2 regions of the Nonomuraea fuscirosea genome follow, and region 1 is predicted to be linked to the other one. Evidence: predicted binding sites of a transcription regulator. Region 1 holds the regulator's gene; the other holds the start of a gene.

Evidence for each region. The regulator HspR, encoded in region 1, represses chaperone genes until heat shock. The targets are predictions, from matches to a motif close to ANTTGAGTCNNNNNGACTCAANT.
Region 2: a site for HspR is predicted at 2,700-2,722, ahead of lon (endopeptidase La). Genes of this name have one in related genera too.

The regions. Positions count from the first base shown of each region.
Region 1 is NZ_CP109074.1:9,880,248-9,887,947, reverse strand. Features, by position in the region: gene OIE67_RS45355 (tetratricopeptide repeat protein) at 1-358, shown strand, start outside; gene OIE67_RS45350 (hypothetical protein) at 607-1,296, opposite strand; gene clpB (ATP-dependent chaperone ClpB) at 1,590-4,163, opposite strand; gene OIE67_RS45340 (heat shock protein transcriptional repressor HspR) at 4,170-4,520, opposite strand; gene dnaJ (molecular chaperone DnaJ) at 4,525-5,703, opposite strand; gene grpE (nucleotide exchange factor GrpE) at 5,726-6,316, opposite strand; gene dnaK (molecular chaperone DnaK) at 6,316-7,700, opposite strand, start outside.
Region 2 is NZ_CP109074.1:5,746,755-5,754,454, reverse strand. Features, by position in the region: gene OIE67_RS26285 (alpha/beta fold hydrolase) at 1-181, shown strand, start outside; gene OIE67_RS26280 (Lrp/AsnC family transcriptional regulator) at 201-1,208, shown strand; gene lon (endopeptidase La) at 2,736-5,099, shown strand; gene OIE67_RS26270 (methionine ABC transporter ATP-binding protein) at 5,672-6,634, shown strand; gene OIE67_RS26265 (methionine ABC transporter permease) at 6,631-7,287, shown strand; gene OIE67_RS26260 (MetQ/NlpA family ABC transporter substrate-binding protein) at 7,297-7,700, shown strand, end outside.

The sequences.
Region 1 (7,700 bases):
CCAGCCCGCCCGCGCGATGGAGTGTTTCCAGCGCGCGGTCGAGGACGGCGGCGAGGCCGGGTTCGATCCGCGTGCCGGCATCGCCGACACGCTCTTCGAGCTGGACCGGCCGGACGAGGCCAGGGAGGTCATCGAGACGATCCGCAAGGAGGGCGACGTCTCCACGGCGACCGCCCATACGATCGCCGAGACCCTCGTCGCCTACGGTGACCTGAAAGGGGGGCTCGAATGGGCCACCCAGGCCGCCCTGCGGTGCGAGGAGAACGATCCTGAGCAGGTGGCGCTGCTGCGTACCCGCTACCGGATCAGGGTCGATCTGGGGCTGCCCGAGGACGAGCTGGACGAGCTCGTCTCCTGACGGCTCGATCTCCCGCCGGAGCACGTGTCTCCGGCACGGCTCGCTTCGCCGTGCCCGCGTGCCGTCGGCTCGAACGTGAGCCTTGACCCGAGCCCCGATGCCCGAGCGTGAGGCCGGTCGGAGGGGCCGCGGCGGCTGACCACGGCCCCTCCGCTGTGGGGAGGTCCGGGCGCGACAGGCACGATCCGCGCCCGGACGGATGGCTCATCGCACGGGGCTCCCGGCCACATGAGCGGTCACTGGGAGGGTCACAGGCCGAGGGCCTGCTTGAGGCCGGTGAAGCCGGTCACCGCGGCCTCGCCGCCGGGCAGCATCGAGGTGCCCTCGACGCTCTCCACGGCCTTGGGCAGCAGCACGCCGATGACGTCCTCGCCGACCTCGCGCACCGGCCGCTGCAGGTCCGTCGGCGACTGGATCCCGGTGCCCCCGACCGAGTTGTGGTGCGGAGCCTGGGCGCGCCGCGCGTCGCCCTCCAGCGGGGTACGCGCCAGCGGGGGCAGCTCGGGCACCGACGGGAGCGAGGGCAGCGGCGGCAGGGCGGGTATGCCCGCGACCGTCGACAGGTCCTTCATCGCGACCGGCCCCGGCACCACGGGGATCGCCGGCGAGGCCGAGGTGAGCGACGGCATGCCCCAGGTGGCGGCCATCCCGCCCAGGTCGGCCGAGCCTAGCACCGCCCGGCCCGTCGCCAGGCCGGTCAGGCCGAGCCGCCTGGCCAGCTCGCCGGCCGCCATGGCCAGCTTGTTGCTCTCCGACGCGACCATCCGGCTGCTGCCCGAGCCGCTGTCGTTCACGCGCAGCTTCGTGTGCTCGTCGCAGTACGTGGCGACCGAGCGCGGCGACAGCAGCCCCGGCTCGGCGTTCCGGCAGTTCGCGGCCGTGGCGGGACCGGCGACCAGCCAGCTGACGCCCGCGGTCAGAGCGGCCACCGCGATCATGCTCCGCATCCTCTGGAATGACACCTGCACGTCTCCCCGATCGACTTCGGTGATCTGACGAACGCTGAACGTAGTCACCTGTCCGGACGGGGAACGGCGGCTTGTCCGAAGAGTGGGGCGAACCTTACCGAGGGCACGGCCCGATGACCTCGCCATGACACGCCGGAGCCCGGAGATCTGCGGGATCTCCGGGCTCCGATGCGGCCTCTCAGACGCCGGACGAGCGGCTCGCCGTCAGCCGGCGGTCGTTCAGGACGCCCGCCGAATGAGCGGCTCGTCGTGCGGGCGGCCGTTCAGGACGCGCGCTGGATGAGCAGCTCGTCGTCGCCCAGCTCGACCTGGACGTGATCGCCGTCGGTTATCTCGCCCGACAGCACGGCCTTGGCCAGCTTGTCGCCGATGGCGGACTGGACGAGGCGGCGCAGCGGGCGGGCGCCGTACATCGGGTCGTAGCCCGTCAGCGCCAGCCACTCGCGGGCCGCCGGCGTGACCTCCAGCGTCAGCCTGCGGTCGGCCAGGCGCTGCGCCAGCCGCTCGACCTGCAGGTCGACGATCTGCGCCAGCTCCTCGGTGCCGAGCGCGTCGAAGAGGATCACGTCGTCGAGCCGGTTGAGGAACTCCGGCTTGAACGAGCCGCGCACCGCCCCCATGACCGCCTCGCGTTTCGCGCCGTTCTCCAGCTGGGGATCGACGAGGAACTGCGAGCCGATGTTGGAGGTCAGGATCAGGATCGTGTTGCGGAAGTCGACCGTGCGCCCCTGGCCGTCGGTCAGCCGCCCGTCGTCGAGCACCTGCAGCAGGATGTCGAACACCTCGGGATGAGCCTTCTCGACCTCGTCGAGCAGCACCACGGTGTACGGGCGCCGCCTGACGGCCTCGGTGAGCTGGCCGCCCTCCTCGTAGCCGACGTAGCCGGGAGGAGCGCCGACGAGCCTGGCCACGCTGTGCTTCTCGGAGTATTCGCTCATGTCGATGCGGGTCATCGCCCGCTCGTCGTCGAACAGGAACTCCGCCAGCGCCTTGGCCAGCTCGGTCTTGCCCACGCCGGTCGGCCCGAGGAACAGGAACGACCCGGTCGGCCGGTCGGGGTCGGAGATGCCGGCCCGGCTGCGGCGTACGGCGTCGGAGACGGCCTGTACGGCCCGCTGCTGCCCGATCAGACGCCGGCCCAGCTCCTCCTCCATCCGCAGCAGTTTGCTCGTCTCAGCCTCAAGGAGCCGCCCGGCGGGGATGCCGGTCCACGACGAGATCACCTCGGCGATGTCGTCGGCCCCGACCTCCTCCTTGACCATGGCGTTGTCCGGCGGAGCGGCGTCGGAGGCCGCCTTGAGCGCCTGTTCGAGCCGGGGCACCTCGGCGTACATCAGCCGGGACGCCGCCTCGAAGTCGCCGTCGCGCTGCGCCCGCTCGGCCGCGCCGCGCGCCTCGTCGAGCTGCTTCTTCAGCTCGCCGACCTTGTTGAGCCCGGCCTTCTCGTGCTCCCAGCGGCCGACGAGGGCGTTGAGCTCCTCCTGCCGGTCGGCCAGCTCCTGGCGCAGCCGCTCAAGCCGCTGGACGGAGGCCTCGTCGGTCTCCTTCGACAGGGCCAGCTCCTCCATCTTCATCCGGTCGACGTTGCGCTGGAGCTGGTCGATCTCCACCGGACGGGAGTCGATCTCCATGCGCAGCCGCGAGGCGGCCTCGTCGACCAGGTCGATGGCCTTGTCGGGGAGGAACCTGCTGGTGATGTAGCGGTCGGACAGCGCCGCCGCGGCGACGAGCGCGCTGTCGGCGATCTGCACCTGGTGGTGGGCCTCGTATCGGCCCTTGAGCCCGCGCAGGATCGCGATCGTGTCCTCGACCGTGGGTTCGCCGACGTAGACCTGCTGGAAGCGGCGCTCCAGCGCGGGGTCCTTCTCGATGCGCTCGCGGTATTCGTCGAGCGTGGTCGCGCCGATCATGCGCAGCTCGCCGCGGGCCAGCATGGGCTTGAGCATGTTGCCGGCGTCCATCGCGCCCTCGGCGGCCCCGGCCCCGACCACGGTGTGCAGCTCGTCGATGAACGTGACGACCTGACCGTCGCTGTCCTTGATCTCCGACAGCACGGCCTTGAGCCGCTCCTCGAACTCGCCGCGGTATTTCGCGCCCGCGACCATCGCACCCAGGTCGAGCGAGATCAGCCGCTTGCCCCGCAGCGACTCCGGCACGTCGCCGGCCACGATGCGCTGGGCCAGGCCCTCGACGACGGCGGTCTTGCCGACGCCGGGCTCGCCGATGAGCACCGGGTTGTTCTTGGTGCGGCGGCTGAGGACCTGCACCACGCGGCGGATCTCGGAGTCGCGGCCGATGACCGGGTCGAGCTTGCCGCCGCGGGCCCGCTCGGTGAGGTCGACGCCGTACTTCTCCAGCGCCTGGTAGGTGTCCTCGGGGGTCTCGCTGGTGACGCGGGCGTTGCCGCGTACCTTCTCGAACGCGTCGAGCAGCGCCTGCGGCGTCGCGCCCTGGGACTTGAGCAGCTCGGCCGACTGGCCGCCGTCGGCGGCCAGGCCGACCAGCAGGTGCTCGGTCGAGACGTAGAGGTCTTCGAGGCGGTTGGCGTGCTGGGCCGCGGTGTTGAGCACCGTCAGCAGGTGACGCGAGCTGGACGGCGCCCCCACCGTCGAGCCCTGCGCCTTCGGCAGCGCCGCGAGCTGCTCCTCCGTGCGGGCCCGCAGCGTGCGCCAGTCGGCGCCCACGGCTTCGAGCAGCGGCACGGCGGTGCCGCCCGTCTGGGAGAGCAGCGTGGTCAGCAGGTGAGCGGGGGAGATCTCCGGGTTGCCCTCCGCGGCGGCGCGCCGCATGGCACCCGAGAGAGCTTCCTGGCTCTTCTGGGTGAGCTTGTAGTCCATGTCTTTCTAGGCCCCCGGTGGCAACTCGTAGCGGATCAGCGCTCTGACCATGCGCATCTCGGCGCGCAGGCGGACGACCTCCTCACGCAGCCGCAGAGCTTCGTTCTCGAGCTCGAGGATCCGCTTGATGCCCGCGAGGTTGATGCCCTCCTCCTGGGAGAGCCGCTGCACCTCGCGGAGCTGGATGATGTCGCGGGTCGAGTAGAGGCGGCCGCGCCCCGCGGTGCGCCCCGGACTGACCAGCCCGAGCCGGTCGTACTGCCGCAGCGTCTGCGGATGCAGCCCGGAGAGCTGCGCGGCCACCGAGATCACATAGACAGGGGTGTCATCGGAGAGGTCGAAATAGTTGGCGTCCATCGGCTTACTCGCTTCTGGCTCGCTGTATGAGCTCGGCCCGCGGGTCCTCACTCGCGACCGCGGTGCTGAACTCGTTGAGCAGCTCGCGCGACTTGTCGTCGAGCGTCTTCGGCACGACGACCTCGACGCTGGCGAGCAGGTCGCCCTTCGTTCCGTCCTTGCGGGTGACGCCCCTGCCGCGCACGCGGAACGTGCGACCGTTGGGAGTGCCCGCGGGAATGCGCAGCGTGACCGGCATGCCCTTGAGGGTCGGCACCTTGATCTCGGCGCCCAGAGCGGCCTCCGAGAACGTCACCGGCACGGTGATCGTCAGGTTGTCGCCCGACCTGCCGAACACGGCGTGCGGCTTGACGTGCGTCTGGATGTAGAGGTCGCCCGCCGGGCCGCCGTTCTCGCCCGGCGCTCCCTTCGCCTTGAGCTTGACCCGCTGGCCGTCGGCCACCCCCGCGGGAATGCGCGCCTGGATGGTGCGGGTGCTCTTGGCCCGGCCGCTGCCCTCGCACACGGGGCAGGGGACGTCCACGATCAGCCCGCGCCCCTTGCAGTCGCGGCAGGGCTCGGAGAAGGCGAAGTTGCCCAGGTTGCGGCTGGCCGCGCCGGTGCCCTCACAGGTGGGACAGACCCTGGGGGTCGTGCCCGCCTTGGCGCCGGTGCCGGTGCACGCCGCACAGGCGGCGGAGCTGGTCAGCCGGAGGGACACGGTGGTGCCCTCGACCGCTTCGGTGAAGGTCAGCGTGACCTCGGACTCGATGTCCTGGCCACGCCGCGGCCTCGACGTGGTCGTGGTGCGGGTCGATCCGCCCCGGTTGAACAGCCCGCCGAACAGGTCGCCGAGCCGCTCGCCCGCACCCCCGGTCTGGCCGCCCTGCTGGGCGGTGCCGCCGAACAGGTCACCGAAGTCGAACGGGAAACCGCCACCGCCCGGCCGCTGGCCGCCCACCCCGGACCCGAACAGCGTGCGCGCCTCGTCATATTCCTTGCGGCGCTTGGTGTCCGACAGGACGTCGTACGCCTCGGAGACCTCTTTGAACTTGGTCTCCTTGGTCGCGTCGCCCTGGTTGGTGTCGGGGTGGTACTGCCTGGCCAGCTTGCGGTACGCCTTCTTGATCTCGTCGGCGGTGGCGGTCTTGGGCACACCAAGGACGGCGTAGTAGTCCTTTTCCAGGTAGTCCTTGGTGCTCATCTACGGCCCTTCGTCCTTGTGATCAGTTGTCGTCGTCATTGGACGCGGCTGGGGCGTCCTCGGGTTCGGCGACGGCCACCCGCGCCGGGCGCAGCACCCTGTCACCGATGCGGTATCCGAGCTGCAGCACCTCGACGGCGGTCGGCTCGCTCACCTCGGTCGAGTAGCTGTGCATCAGCGCCTCGTGGACCGTCGGGTCGAACGGGTCGCCCTTCTGCCCGAAGGAGCTGAGGCCCAGCTTGGTGAGCGCCGACTCCAGCGACTCCGCCACCTTCGCGAAGCCGCCGGTCAGCTCGCCGTGGTCGCGGGCCCGGCCGATGTCGTCGAGCACGGGAAGGAGGTCCGACAGGGCCCCCGCGACGGCCTGCTCGCGCACCGCGACGCGGTCGCGCTCGACCCTGCGGCGGTAGTTGGTGTACTCCGCCTGGAGTCGCTGCAGGTCTGCGGTCCGCTCGGCGAGCTGGGCCGCCAGCTCGCCATCCTGCGGCTCGAGCACGTCGCCCGGCACCTCCTGTGGCGCCGCCGGCGCCTGTCGAACCTGGCCCGTCTCCGGGTCGATCTTGCGGTTGTCGCGGATCACCGGCTCCTCGTGCCCGTTTTCACGCGGTGGCATCACTGGTCCTTCTTCGGCTGGTCGTCGTCGACGATCTCGGCCTCGACCACGTCGTCGTCGGCCTTCTGGTCACCCTGGCCGGTGGTGGCGTCCTGCGGGGCGCCCTCGGGGCCGGCCTGCTGACCCTGGCTCTGAGCGTAGATCGCCGAACCCATCTTCTGGCTGACGGTGGCGAGCTTCTCGGCCGAGGTGCGGATGACGTCGGTGTCGGTGCCCTCCAGAGCCTTCTTCAGCTCGGCCAGGGCATCGTTGACCTCGGTCTTGATCTCGCCGGGGACCTTGTCGTCGTTCTCGCGGAGGAACTTCTCCGTCTGGTAGGCCAGACCGTCCGCGTTGTTGCGGACCTCGGCCTCCTCGCGGCGCTTCTTGTCCTCCTCGGCGTACGACTCGGCCTCGCGCATCATCCGCTCGATGTCGTCCTTCGGCAGCGCGGAGCCGCCGGTGATCGTCATCGTCTGCTCCTTGCCCGTGCCCAGGTCCTTGGCGGAGACGTTGACGATGCCGTTGGCGTCGATGTCGAAGGTGACCTCGATCTGTGGGATGCCGCGCGGCGCCGGCGCGATGCCGGTCAGCTCGAACGTGGCCAGCTTCTTGTTGTACGAGGCGATCTCGCGCTCGCCCTGGTAGACCTGGATCTGCACCGACGGCTGGTTGTCCTCGGCCGTGGTGAAGACCTCGGAGCGCTTGGTCGGGATCGTCGTGTTGCGCTCGATGATCTTGGTGAAGATGCCGCCCTTGGTCTCGATGCCCAGCGACAGCGGGGTCACGTCGAGCAGCAGGACGTCCTTGACCTCGCCCTTGAGCACGCCGGCCTGCAGGGCGGCGCCGATGGCGACGACCTCGTCCGGGTTGACGCCCTTGTTGGGCTCCTTGCCGCCGGTCAGCTCCTTGACCAGCTCGGAGACGGCGGGCATGCGGGTCGAGCCGCCGACGAGCACCACGTGCGCGATGTCGGCGACCTTGATGCCGGCGTCCTTGATGACCTGGTGGAACGGGCCCTTGGTCCGCTCGAGCAGGTCGGCGGTCAGCCGCTGGAACTCGGAGCGGGTCAGCTTCTCGTCGAGGTGCAGCGGACCCTCGGAGGAGGCCGTGATGTAGGGCAGGTTGATGTTGGTCTCGGACTGGCTGGACAGCTCGATCTTGGCCTTCTCGGCCGCCTCGCGCAGGCGCTGGAGCGCCATCTTGTCCTTGGCCAGGTCGACGCCGTGCGCGTTCTGGAAGCGCTTGACGAGCTCGTCGACGACGCGCTGGTCCCAGTCGTCGCCGCCCAGGTGGTTGTCACCGGAGGTGGCCTTGACCTCGACGAAGCCGTGGCCGTCCTCCTGGCCGACGTCGAGCAGCGACACGTCGAAGGTGCCGCCACCGAGGTCGAAGACCAGGATCG
Region 2 (7,700 bases), 4.1 Mb from region 1:
CACCGTCGGCCGCCACGACTGGATCACCCCCGTCGAGTGCAGCCGCACCATCGCCGGCCTGATCCCCAGCTCCGAGCTGCGGATCTTCGAGAAGTCCGGGCACTCGCCGCAGGTCGAGGAGGCCGAGCTGTGGGAGGCCACCGTGCGCGGCTTCCTGTCCGAGGTGCGCGACCGGGGCTGAACGCGCGATGATGCCTCCGATGGATGATCTCGACGACCTGGACCGCAGGATTCTCGCAGCGCTCCACGTGAACGGCCGCGCCAGCTGGACCGACATCGCCCAGTTGCTCGGCATCTCCACCACCACGGTGGCGCGGCGGGCCCAGCACCTCATGGGCGCCGGCCTGGCCCGCGTGGCGGTGCTGCCGCACCTGGAGCACGACGGGCCGATCCACGTGTTCCTGGTGCGGCTGACCTGTGCGCCCGGCAGCCAGCTCAGAGTGGCCGGGCTTCTGGCGAAAAATCCGGACATCCGGTACGTCACCATCGTCACCGGCGGCTACGACATCGTCTTCGAGCTGGTCGCGCCCAAGCACCGCGACCTCTACTCGATGCTGGTCGACTACGTGCACTCCGTGCCGGGGGCGCAGCAGAGCAACGCCGACCTGGTGCTGCACACGTACAAGGTGAGCTACGACTGGAGCGTGCCCGTCCTGGGCGAGAAGGCGGCGCCGTTCGCGCTGCACCGGCCCGTCCACACCTGCGAGCGCGGCCACCTCGACGACGTCGACCGCGAGGTGCTGGCCGCCCTGCGGGAGGACGGCCGGGCCAGCTTCCAGTCCGTCGGCCGCCGCCTCGGCATCAGCGAGAGCACCGCCAGGCGGCGGCTGGAGTCCATGCTCGACCGGGGCTGCGCCAGCGTCACCACCTTCATCCCGGCGGCGGCGCTCGGCTACGAGGCCGAGATCCTGCTGTGGCTGACGGTCGAGCCGAGCATGCAGGAGAGCGTGGCCGAGCGGCTGGCCGGCGAGCGCGGCGTCCGCATGATCGCCTCCACGCTGGGGCAGGCCTCGCTGGTCTGCGAGGTGATCGTGCCCACCACCGCCGACCTGCACCACTTCACCTCCCGCACGCTGGCCGCGGTGCCGGGGATCCACTCGTGGACGGCGGGCGTGCAGGTGCTGACGGTCAAGCGCGGCTTCCTCATGGTGCCCTGGGCGGAGTCGCGCATCGCCGCCGCTCTGACGCCCGCGGGGCTGCCCGCGTAGCGCCGCCCTCGCTCCCGCGTAGGTCCTACCGGGTGTAGCGGTGCTTGGCGCCCGGCGGGAAGTAGTCGGGGTCGCCGGCCTCCCGGAGCCGGACGAACGGCATCTGCCGTCCGGCCGGCACGTACGCGGCGAACTCGCTGTTCAGCCGGAGCAGCTGGGCCAGGATCGACGCGCCCGCCGCCTGGGCGATCTCCTCGGAGGGCCGCTCGCCCGGCGCCAGCTCCACCGTCACCGTCAGATGCCGGTCGTGCCGCTCGTCCTCGGCCACCTCCAGCACGAACTTTGCCGGTGACCGACCCGCTCACCTCCGCCTGCTCCAGGCCGATCGCGATGTTCTCCGGATAGACGTTCGCGCCGTAGTAGGACACCGTGAAGTGGCTGCGGCCGAAGACGTACACGAAGGGCCGCTCGGGGCCCTCCCGCTCCGGCCGGTGGCCGTGGGCGCGGACGAACCCCAGCAGCTCATCGTACGGCAGCACGCCGCCCTCGTCGGCGATGTGGTAGCGGACGAGCGGCACGCCGTTGTCGCCGGAGAACAGCAGCGTGCCCTGATGCTCCTCGAAGTAGCGGACGTCCGGGTCGTACTGGACGAGGGTGGGCAGCCTGGACTCCCCGAACAACTCCCTGGCCAGGCCGGGGCGGGCGGCCAGGAAACGGCGGATGCCGACCGACAGCGCGGTCTCGTTGCCCAGGACGCCCGCGTCGGCGGTGCCGTACAGGGAGGCGACGCCCCGCACCGGGTCGGCGATGCCGGCCCGCTCGGCGACCAGCGTGCGCCACTCCTCGCTGAACACCTCGCCCGCGGTGACCAGCTTGACGTTCCACTCCGCCCAGGGCAGGTCCTCGCCGTCGATGACGTTCTTCAGGAACGGCGGATAACCGAGCAGCACGACCTGGTCGAAGTACGGGGCCAGCTCGGGCAGCACCCGCGCGATCTCCCGCCGGTCGGAGCCCGGGGCGACCACGGTGATCGGGTAACCGCGCTCGGCCAGGTGACGGCAGCACCCGAGGGTGAACAGGCCGCCGACCCAGGTGCCGAGCGCGAAGCAGACCACGGCGAGCGTCCGGCGCTCCAGGGCCTGGAAGGAGTCCCTGAACACCTCCTCGAACCGCTCGGCGATGACCCGCTCGTCGCCCGCCGAGCGCGGCCAGAACGACGGCGTGCCGGTGGAGCCGGACGAGACGGCGATCATGTCCCCGATCACGCCGTTCCTGCACAGGTCGGGCAGCGGGTGCCGCAGGGTGTAGGTGTCCTTCGTGGTCATGGGCAGGCGGGCGAAGTCGTCCAGCGTGGTGATCTTCTCCGGGTCCACCCGCTGCTCGGCGAGGAACCTGCCGTAGGCGGGCACGGTGCCCGCCACCTCGTGGAAGAGCTCAACCGGGTCCATTGGCCGACTGTACGACGGGACCCGCTCTCGATGCGGCGCTTACATGATTACGATCGCCGTGAGCGAACATCGGCAAGGAAGGGAACACGACAGGGCTCCGATGAGTTGAGCCGGTATAACTCAACCCTTGGGAGTTCGTATGAGTGAGAGCTTGATCCTCCCGGTCCTGCCGCTGGACGACGAGGTCGTGCTGCCGGGCATGGTGGTTCCGCTGGACCTGTCCGACTCCGAGGTGCGCGCCGCGATCGACGCGGCCCGTGCATCCGGTGGCAACAAGCCACGGGTCCTTCTCGTTCCCCGGATCGACGGCCGTTACGGCGCCATCGGTGTTCAGGCCGTCGTCGAGCAGGTCGGGAGGCTCCCCGGTGGCGAGCCCGCCGCCGTCGTGCGCGGCGTCAACCGGGTCAGGGTCGGCACCGGCACCACCGGTCCCGGCGCCGCGCTGTGGGTCGAGGCCGACACCATCGACACCGTGGCCGTCGGCGAGCGCGCCCAGGAGCTGGCCAAGGAGTACAAGGTCCTGGCCACCACCATCCTGCAGAAGCGCGGCGCCTGGCAGGTCGTCGACCAGGTCAACCAGATCGACGACCCGTCCGTGCTGGCCGACAGCTCCGGCTACACCCCGTGGCTGACCACGGCGCAGAAGGTCGAGCTGCTGGAGGCGGCCGACCCGGCCGACCGGCTGGCCAAGCTGGTCGAGTGGTCCCGCGACCACCTCGCCGAGCTCGACGTCGCCGAGACGATCCGCAAGGACGTCCAGGAGGGCATGGAGAAGCAGCAGCGCGAGTTCCTGCTGCGCCAGCAGCTCGCCGCCGTGCGCAAGGAGCTCAAGGAGCTCAACGGCGACTCCGCCGAGACCGAGGAAGAGGACTACCGGGTCCGGGTGGAGGCCGCCGACCTGCCGGAGAAGGTGCGCGAGGCCGCCCTCAAGGAGGTCGACAAGCTGGAGCGCACCTCCGACCAGTCGCCCGAGACCGGCTGGATCCGCACCTGGCTGGACACCGTGCTCGACATCCCGTGGAACGAGCGCACCGAGGACAACTACGACATCGCCGGCGCCAGGGCCGTGCTCGACGCCGACCACACCGGCCTGGCCGACGTGAAGGACCGCATCATCGAGCACCTGGCCGTGCGCAAGCGCCGCCAGGACAAGGGCCTCGGCGTGGTCGGCGGCCGGCGCAGCGGCGCCGTGCTGGCGCTGGCCGGCCCTCCCGGAGTCGGCAAGACGTCCCTGGGCGAGTCCGTGGCCCGCGCGATGGGCCGCAAGTTCGTCCGCGTCGCGCTCGGCGGCGTCCGCGACGAGGCCGAGATCCGCGGCCACCGGCGCACCTACGTCGGCGCGCTGCCCGGCCGTGTCGTCCGCGCGATCCGCGAAGCCGGCTCGATGAACCCGGTCGTCCTGCTCGACGAGGTCGACAAGGTCGGCGCCGACTACCGCGGCGACCCGACGGCCGCCCTGCTCGAAGTGCTCGACCCGGCGCAGAACCACACGTTCCGCGACCACTATCTGGAGGTCGAGCTCGACCTGTCCGACGTGCTGTTCCTGGCCACGGCCAACGTCCTGGAGGCCATCCCCGGGCCGCTGCTCGACCGCATGGAGATCGTCACCCTCGACGGCTACACCGAGGACGAGAAGGTGGCCATCGCCCGCGACCACCTGCTGCCCAGGCAACTGGAGCTGGCCGGGCTGACCTCCGAGGAGGTCACGGTCGAGGACGCGGCGCTGCGCCGGCTGGCCGCCGAATACACCCGCGAGGCCGGGGTCCGCTCGCTGGAGCGCTCGGTCGCGAGGATCCTGCGCAAGGTGACCGCCAAGGGCGAACTGCCCGTCACCGTGGGCGAGGCCGACCTGGTCGACTACATCGGACGGCCCAGGTTCGTGCCGGAGTCGTCGCTGCCCGAGGCCAAGCAGCGCACCTCCGTGCCGGGTGTGGCCACCGGGCTGGCCGTCACCGGGGCCGGCGGCGACGTGCTCTACGTGGAGGCGTCGCTGGCCGACCCGGAGACCGGCGAGACCGGGCTCACCCTGACCGGCCAGCTCGGCGACGTGATGAAGGAGTCGGCCAGGATCGCCCTGTCCTACCTGCGTTCGCACGGCGCGGAGCTGGAGCTGCCGGTCACCGCGCTGAAGGACCGCTCGGTGCACGTCCACTTCCCCGCGGGCGCCGTGCCGAAGGACGGGCCCTCCGCCGGCGTGACCCTGACGACGGCGCTGGCCTCGCTCCTGTCCGGGCGGCTGGTGCGCGGCGACGTGGCCATGACCGGTGAGATCTCGCTGACCGGGCGGGTGCTGCCGATCGGCGGCGTCAAGCAGAAGCTGCTGGCGGCGCACCGGGCGGGCATCACGACCGTCCTCATCCCGGCCCGCAACGAGCCCGACCTGGACGACGTGCCCGAGGAGGTCCGCGCCGAGCTGACCATCCACGCGGTCAGCGACGTGCGCGAGGTCCTGGACATCGCGCTCGCCCCGGCCTCGGTCGCCTCGACCTCCGTGGCCGCCTGACCGTCCGGCTGAGAGAGCCCCGTGATCTTCTGATCACGGGGCCCTCTTCTGGGAACCATGGAGCGCGCCGCGCACGTTGTCCCTCATGTCACCTTCCGACACTAGGAGCGATATGGGCAACATGGGCGTTCCGGAACTTCTCCAGCTGCTGGTGATCGGCGCCGTGGTGTTCCTCATCGTGCGCCTGGCGATGCGCCTGCGCCGGAAGTAGCGGCGCTCGTACCGTAGTGTGAAGTAGCGGAGCGTGACACAGATCACGAAACCGACGGGGAATAGCGGAAATCGCCCGGCCGTTACCTAGGGCGTGAACGAGGCAACCGCGACCGCGAGCAGCGCCCCAGGAGGCGCCGTGGATCGCCGTGCGTGTACGGGGCGAATGCCGGCCTGTTGAAGCAACCCGTCCGCCCGTTCTCTCCGAAGGTCGTCATGATCACACCTGGTTACGTGCTGCGCAGGCTGAGCCACCTGCCGTTCCACCCCGGCACCCGCTGAGCCTCCCAGGCTCTTTCCTTCCAGGTGATGTACGTTTCCGCGGCCCCGCCACAGGCCGCCCTCAGTCGTGGGGATTCTCCGTGATCCAGGCTTCCGGCCTGCGCAAGCAGTACGGCGACACCGTCGCGCTCGACGGCGTCGACCTGCACGTGCGCGAAGGCGAGATCTACGGCGTGCTCGGCCAGAGCGGCGCCGGCAAGAGCACGCTCCTGCGCTGCGTCAACCTGCTCGAACGCCCCACCGCGGGCACCGTCACCGTCGCGGGCCAGGACCTGACCGCGCTCGGCAGCCGGGAGCTCAACCGGGCCAGGCAGCGCATCGGCATGATCCACCAGCACTTCGCCCTGCTCTCCTCGCGCACGGTCGCCGGCAACGTCGCCTTCCCGCTGGAGGTCATGGGCGTGCCCGCGGCCGAACGCGAGCGCCGCGTCGCCGAGTTGCTGGAGCTCGTCGGCCTGGACGGCCGCGGCAAGGACCGCCCGCACCAGCTCTCGGGCGGCCAGAAGCAGCGCGTCGGCATCGCCAGGGCGCTGGCCGGCAACCCGGCGGTGCTGCTGTCGGACGAGGCCACCTCGGCGCTCGACCCGGCCACCACGCAGTCGATCCTCGCCCTGCTCAAACGGCTCAACACCGAGCTCGGCCTGACGATCCTGCTCATCACCCACGAGATGAACGTGGTCAAGAGCGTCTGCGACTCGGTCGCCATCATGACCGGCGGCCGGATCGAGGAGTCCGGCGCCATCGCCGACCTGATCAGGACGCCCGGCTCCCGCCTGACCAGGGAGATCTTCCCGCTGCCCGAACCAGGGCCGGCCGGCTCGGTGACGCTCACGTTCACCGGCGACCCGCGCCAGCCCGTGATCTCGGAGGTGGTGCGGAAGTTCGACGTGGACCTCAGCATCCTCGGCGGCTCCATCGAGGACCTCGCGGGGGGCTCGGTGGGCCGGTTGCGTGTCGCGCTGGAGGGCGCGGACACAGGGGCGGCGCTTTCCTACCTGCGCGAATGCGGGCTGATCGTCGAAAGGGCGGGGGAGGCCGCGTGACCTGGGAAGAGATGCTGCCGCTGCTCGGGCCGGCGACCGTCGAGACCGCGCTGATGGTCGGGTGGTCGACGCTGTTCACCCTGCTGCTCGGGCTGCCGCTGGGGGTGGCGCTCGTGGTGTTCGACCGGGGCGGGCTGCGGCCGGTCCCGGCGCTGAAGTCGGGGCTCGGGTTCGTGGTGAACGTCGGGCGGTCGCTGCCGTTCATCGTGCTGATGATCGCGATCATCCCGTTCACCCGGCTCGTGGTCGGGACCACCATCGGGACGGCCGCGTTCGTGGTGCCGCTGACCGTGGGCGCGGTGCCGTTCTTCGCCCGGCTGGTCGAGACGGCGCTGCGCGAGGTCGGCGCGGACGTCGTGCAGGCCGCCCAGGCCATGGGCGCGAGCCGGGCCACGATCGTGCGCAAGGTGCTGCTGCCCGAGGCGCTGCCCGGCCTGATCGCCGGGCTGACCGTGACCGTGGTGGCGCTCATCGGCTATTCCGCCATGGCCGGCACGCTCGGCGGGGGCGGGCTGGGGGACCTCGCCGTCCGCTACGGCTACCAGCGCTTCGAGACGCTCCTGATGATCGTGACCGTCGTGCTGCTGCTCGTCATCGTGCAACTGCTGCAGAGCCTGGGCGACTGGGTCGCCCGGCGCCTTTCGCACAAGTAAGGAAAAATCATGAGAATTCACCGCTTTGTAGGTGCCGTCGCGCTGGCTCTGTCGCTCGCCGCATGTGGTACGTCGCAGTCCGCCACCACCGGCGCCGCCGCCGCCGAGGGCGCCGACGCCGTGATCAAGGTGGGCGCCAACCCGGTGCCGCACGGGGAGATCCTCGACTTCGTCAAGCAGAACCTGGCCCCGGCGGCCGGGCTCAAGCTGGAGGTCGTGGAGTTCACCGACTACGTGCAGCCGAACGTGCAGCTGCAGGAGGGCCAGCTCACGGCCAACTTCTTCCAGCACAAGCCGTACCTGGACGACTTCAACGCCTCCAAGGGCACCGACCTGACCTTCGTCGCGCCGGTCCACCTGGAGCCGCTCGGCCTGTACTCCAAGAAGATCACGAACGTGACGGCGCTGGCCGC